DNA from 2 places in the Phyllobacterium sp. 22229 genome. Region 2 is predicted to be linked to the other one. Evidence: predicted binding sites of a transcription regulator. Region 2 holds the regulator's gene; the other holds the start of a gene.
What was found. Region 2 encodes PhoB, which activates phosphate uptake and scavenging genes when phosphate is short. Its sites were predicted from a motif close to TGTCATNNANCTGTCAT; they were not measured.
Positions count from the first base shown of each region.

Region 1: a site for PhoB is predicted at 1,148-1,164, ahead of ACTJJ7_RS11095 (esterase-like activity of phytase family protein). Genes of this name have one in related genera too.

Region 1 covers NZ_JBQEPA010000007.1:235,477-238,683, forward strand. Annotated here, with positions in the region: gene ACTJJ7_RS11090 (CYTH and CHAD domain-containing protein) at 1-1,030, opposite strand, end outside; gene ACTJJ7_RS11095 (esterase-like activity of phytase family protein) at 1,325-2,758, shown strand; gene ACTJJ7_RS11100 (SixA phosphatase family protein) at 2,869-3,207, shown strand, end outside.
Region 2 covers NZ_JBQEPA010000005.1:240,073-243,279, forward strand. Annotated here, with positions in the region: gene pstB (phosphate ABC transporter ATP-binding protein PstB) at 1-553, shown strand, start outside; gene phoU (phosphate signaling complex protein PhoU) at 577-1,302, shown strand; gene phoB (phosphate regulon transcriptional regulator PhoB) at 1,323-2,009, shown strand; gene ACTJJ7_RS08410 (vWA domain-containing protein) at 2,010-3,200, opposite strand.

The sequences.
Region 1 (3,207 bases), on a different contig from region 2:
GAAACGCGGATATATTGACATGCGGCAGAGCGGCTTCTTCAATCTCCGTCAGGGTCGAATGCAGGAAAACGTCCCAGTTTCGGGCGGGACCCAGCGCCTGCCCGAACAGTTTTGCCTCGGTGTTGAGGCTCTCCAGCGACGGGGCCTGCAACTCGCGGCCGAGAAAATGCAGCGCCACGCGCAATCGCCGGAGCGCGACACGCAACTGGTGGACGCCCTCCGGCTCCAGTCCGGTTTGACTGGCGCCAAGATTGGCCATGATCTGCTGCTGGCAATTGGTCAGAAGCTTGGCGATCGCCTCGTCGACCGTGTCAGCCCTGACGAAGCCGGACGGTGCCGCCTTGACCGCCGATGGCTCATCGCCAAGCGCCAGGGCATAGCCCCGCGCCGACTTGCTCTGCGTTTCCAGGCAAAGCGGCGCAATGTCCATCAGATTGAGACCGAACTGATAAAGCGCCGCGACTTTCCCCTGCTTCAGCTCGAGTTCGACTTCCGACAGCGGCACGCGTGTCGCGCCAAATTCAATGACGCCGTCATCGAGCGCCAGTTCGATCCGGGCGTCCTGATGGTCGAGCACAAGCAGATGCCGCCGGACTCTGGTCGCAAAAACCGGTGCCAGCTCGTCCGCTGTCATCCCGTCCAAGGGCGCGCCGATTTCGGCAAGCGACAGCAGGGCAAGGTCCGGCGCCATGTCAGGCACCACCGCCTCCCACTCATTGCGCTGCAAAGAGCCGTGCGCCGCTGCCCGCTTGACGGTCTGGACATGATGACGGCCCTCGCGCCGGACACGCAAAGACAACCCCGCCGCAAACAGCCGATGGTCGGAGGTGTCGTAATAGGTGGCTTCAAGCCGCCGGATCAGGCCCTTGTTGCGGGCGGCCTGCTGAACCGCCGCGGAGGCGCGAATGTCATCGAGCATACCGGCGGGGGCGCGCAGCTTCAGCTCAATCTCGACAGGAGCACGCAGCGCAATGGCTGCGGCATCGGTACCCGAACCATCCTCTGTTCCCTGAACCGAAGCTCCAGCCATTCCGTCCGCTCCCATCGATCGTCCCGTTGCACAGGCCATACTATCGCGTGCGCGCCATCTTGGTAGCGCAAATATTGTTGAAGCTGCATGGCCCGCTGGACCGGGCGCCGTGGCGGTTGTCATGAGCGTATTACATTCCGGTTCTAGACCCTACCGGAAAGGTCTCCTTGCGCGATTGCGGGGGTGCGGTCTCTTCCCAAGACCGGCTCCGAGACCACCCGCCACACTGTCTTGTCAAAGGATTTTTCCATGCGCCACCTGCCGTCAATCCTGTTGCGGTTGCTTGCAACCTCCATGGCCATCTTTCCCGCTGCAGCCTTTGCCGATAATTCGGTTGCGATCAGCGGTACAACGCTCGTCAACAAGGGACTGGTCGGCGTCGGACGGATCCCGGCCAATCAGCGCGACAAATTCGGTGAAACCTTCGGTTCCGGCTCGGGCATGGCGATGAACCCGGCCGACTGGAGCCGCGACGGCAACAGCTACAAGGGCACGATGCTGCTCCTGCCCGACCGCGGTTACAATGTGGCGGGTACAACCGACTATCGCCCCCGCCTCAACATGCTGTCGATCCGGTTCACGCCGGTGGCCCCCGGTGCAACACCGTCCGCCGACAAACAGCAGAGCGGCGTCGAGGCGGCACTCACCGACACATTGCTGCTGGTGGACGACAAGGGTGCCGATACGACGGGCCTTGATCCCCAGTCCGATGTCCGCGCCGCAGCGGGGGATTTCCCGATGCTGCCGCAGGCCGCCAATGGCAAGATATCCCTGGACAATGAAGCCATCGTCCGCCTCGCGGACGGCACGATGTTCATCAGCGACGAGTATGGACCGAATATTTACCGCTTTTCCGCCGAGGGCCGCATGATGTCGGCAACCCAGCCTCCGGCAGCGCTGGTTCCCATGCGCCATGGCAAGGCGAATTTCTCCTCCAACAATCCGGGGCCTGGCGCACAGGCGCCCGATCCGAAGGATCCCGATACCGGCCGCCAGAACAATCAGGGCCTGGAAGGCATGGCGCTGACACCCGACGGCAAGTTCCTGATCGCCGTTCTCCAGTCGGCCGCCCGGCAGGATGGCGGCGATTCCAGTTCAACCCGCCAGAACACCCGCGCCCTCGTCTATGACGCGGCCGATTCCGCCCATCTGAAGCTGGTGCATGAATATGTCGTGCCGCTTCCTGTCTTCACCAATGCCAAGGGCAAGAAGGCTGTGGCCGCGCAGAGCGAAATCGTGGCTTTGTCCGATAAGGCATTCCTGATGCTGGCACGCGACAGCGGCAATGGCTATGGCCTTGACGGCGACACGTCGCTTTACCGCAACATCACCGTCGTTGACACTTCGGCGGCCACCGATATAGCCGGAAGCGGTTTTGATGCCGACAAGGCCGTTGCCCCCAAGGGCGTTCTCGACCCTTCCATTACACCGGCAAAGCTGACCCCCTTCATTGACATCAATGACAATGCAAACCTGTCGCGTTTCGGCCTGCACAACGGTGCGCCCAATGACCGCAACAACTTGTCGGAAAAATGGGAAGCCATGGCACTTGTCAGCGTCCTCGATCCCAAGCTGCCGGACGACTATTTCCTGTTTGTCGGCAATGACAATGACTTCCTGACCCAGGATGGCTTTCAGGTCGGCGCGAGCTACAAGGCCGAGGGCGGCGCCGATGTCGACACCATGTTCCAGGTGTTTCAGGTCACCATTCCCGGACTGCACAAGTAATCCGTTTGGCATATCAGCGGAGAGGGAAGCCCTCTCCGCTGATGCCGCCCTCCATGCATCCCCGTTCATGTTATATGGTCGGGTAAGCTGCGTACCATGGAGCAAAACAGATGCTGCGACTTCTCCTGCTTCGCCATGCCAAATCGGACTGGCCAGACGGTGTTGACGACCACGAGCGCCCGCTTGCAGAGCGCGGCCGCCGGGCGAGCCCCCTGATGGCCCGATATATGGCGGGGGAAGGCCTCATACCGGATCTCGCCCTGGTCTCGACGGCGCGGCGGACGCAGGAGACATGGGAACTGCTTCGTCCCGTCATCGGAGACGATACACGCTGGCGGGAGGAGCCGCGTATCTATGAGGCGCCGGCACGGGTGATCCTGGATGTTGTCAGGGCGGCGGAACCCGGAATCGGGACACTGCTGGTTGTCGGCCATAATCCGGGGTTGCAC
Region 2 (3,207 bases):
CGACGAGGATATCTACAATCCGAAGATCGACGTGGTCGAGCTGCGCGCCCGCGTCGGCATGGTTTTCCAGAAGCCCAATCCGTTCCCGAAATCCATCTTCGAGAACGTCGCCTATGGCCCGCGCATCCATGGCCTCGCCAAGAACCGGCATGAGCTGGAGGAAATCGTCGAGAAGAGCCTGCGCCGCGCCAGCCTGTTCGATGAGGTCAAGGACCGCCTGCACGAAGCCGGCACCGGCCTTTCCGGCGGCCAGCAGCAGCGCCTGTGCATTGCCCGCGCCATTGCCGTCAGTCCGGAAGTCATCCTGATGGACGAACCCTGCTCGGCGCTCGATCCGATCGCCACGGCAAAGGTCGAGGAACTGATCGACGAACTGCGCCAGAACTACACCATCGTCATCGTTACCCATTCGATGCAGCAGGCGGCCCGCGTTTCGCAGCGCACCGCCATGTTCCATCTCGGAAACCTCGTCGAGGTGGGCGATACGGAAATGATGTTCACCAATCCGACGGAAAAGCGCACGCAGGACTACATCACCGGACGCTTCGGCTAATCACGGGAAACAGGGATAAGAATATGACCGAGTCGCAGCATACCGTCCGTTCCTATGACGACGAACTGAAGTTCCTGACGCACAAGATCGCCGAAATGGGCGGCCATGCCGAACGCATGGTCGAACAGGCCGTCACCGCCATGGTGAATTCCGACAACGCGCTGGCCCAGCGCGTCATTTCGGACGATCTCATCCTCGATGCCGGACAACGCGAGATCGATGAGAAGGCCATCACCATCATCGGCAAGCGCCAGCCCATGGCGATCGATCTGCGTGAAATCATCGGCGCCATCCGCATTTCCTCCGACCTCGAACGGGTCGGCGACCTCGGCAAAAACATTGCCAAGCGCGTTGTCGCCGTCACCGATACGCGCCAGACGCTGTCGGTCTATCGCGGCCTGCAGACCATCGCGGAACTCGCCCTGACGCAGCTCAAGGACGTGCTCGATGCCTATGCCACGCGCTCCGTGCAGCAGGTCAACATCGTGCGCGAGCGCGATGACGAAATCGATGCGCTTTATACCTCGCTGTTCCGCGAACTCCTGACCTACATGATGGAAGATCCGCGCAACATTTCCGCCTGCACGCACCTTCTCTTCTGCGCCAAGAACATCGAGCGCATCGGAGACCATGCGACGAACATTGCTGAAACGGTCTACTACATCGTGACGGGTGCCCAGCTTCCGGCCGAACGGCCCAAGGAAGACCAGACCCACAGCATCATCGTCGATGAAGCCAGACAGCCTTAAACAGAATCAGGATCCCAGCAATGGCGATAGCTCCCAAAATCACTGTTGTCGAAGACGAGGAAGCGCTCAGCGTCCTTCTCCGGTACAATCTTGAAGCCGAAGGCTATGTCGTCGAGACAATCGCACGCGGTGACGAGGCCGAAATTGCGCTGCGTGAAAAAGTACCGGATCTGCTCATTCTCGACTGGATGCTGCCGGGCCTTTCCGGCATCGAACTCTGCCGCCGCCTGCGGGCGCGGCGCGAGACCGAAATCCTGCCGATCATCATGCTGACGGCGCGCGGCGAAGAGAGCGAGCGGGTGCGCGGCCTTGCCACCGGTGCCGATGACTACATGGTCAAGCCGTTCTCCACCCCGGAACTGCTTGCCCGCATCAAGGCCATGCTGCGCCGGGTCAATCCAAGCCTGCTGTCGCATGTGCTCAGCTTCGGCGACCTGAAGCTCGACCGCGAGCAGCACCGCGTGTTCCGCAAGGAGCGCGAGTTGAAGCTCGGGCCGACCGAGTTCCGCCTGCTGGAATTCCTGATGCAGTCCCCCGGCCGGGTGTTCTCGCGCGGCCAGCTCCTCGACAATGTCTGGGGCGCCGACATCTATGTGGACGACCGCACCGTCGACGTGCATGTGGGGCGGCTGCGCAAGGCCATCAATATCGGCCGCTCGATCGATCCGATCCGCACCGTGCGTGGTGCCGGCTATTCGTTCGGGTAATCAGTGCCGGCGCGAGAGTTCGCGCGTCGCCCCCTCGATGCCCGCCAGGGTCATGGGATACATGCGATGCGCGAAAATCTTGCGGATCATCGCCGTCGAGGCGGTGTAGTCCCAGTACTGTTCCTTTGACGGATTAAGCCAGGCGGCGTTCTTCCAGTGGTCGAGCACCCGGCCAAGCCAGACTGCGCCTGCCTCCGCGTTCCAGTGTTCGACCGATCCACCGGCGTGGGAAACCTCGTAGGGCGCCATGGCGGCATCGCCGACGAAGATGACCTTGTAGTCCGCTCCGTATTTATGGATGAGGTCGAGTGTCGGTATTGTCTCCGCATGGCGGCGGCGGTTGTCCTTCCACACCCCCTCATAAAGGCAATTGTGGAAGTAGAAATACTCCATGTGCTTGAACTCGGAGCGCACGGCAGAGAACAGTTCCTCGGCGATCCGGATGTGCTCGTCCATGGAGCCGCCGACATCGAAGAACATCAGCAGCTTGACGTGATTGCGCCGTTCGGGCCGGGTCTGCACATCGAGATAGCCGTGTTCGGCGGTTGACCTGATGGTGCCCGACAGGTCAAGCTCGTCATCGGCGCCTTCGCGCACCCAGCGGCGCAGCCGTTTGAGCGCAACCTTGATGTTGCGGGTGCCCAGCTCGACACTGTCGTCAAAATTCCTGAACTCGCGCTTGTCCCACACCTTGACCGCACGGCGGTTGCGGCTCTCGTCCTGGCCGATGCGCACGCCTTCCGGATTATAGCCATAGGCGCCGAAGGGCGAGGTTCCGGCGGTGCCGATCCATTTCGATCCGCCCTGATGCCGGCCCTTCTGCTCCTTAAGCCGCTGGCGCAGGGTTTCCATCAGTTTTTCAAAACCGCCCAGCGCTTCGATCAGTTTCTTTTCCTCGTCGGTCAGGTGTTTTTCGGCCAGCCGCCGCAACCATTCCTCGGGCAGATTGGCAACGTCGATACCATTGTCGCCGCCCGGCAGTTCCAGCCCCTTGAACACATGGCCGAAGACCCGGTCGAAGCGGTCCATGTGGCGCTCGTCCTTCACCAGGGTTGAGCGGGCGAGATAATAGAACCCCTCGACATCATAGGTTACCAGCCCTGCGTCCAACCCTTCAAGCAGCGTCAGATATTCCCGCAGCGATACGGGGATTTTTGCCGCCTTGAGTTCGAGGAAGAAGGGAAGGAACATGGCTAGA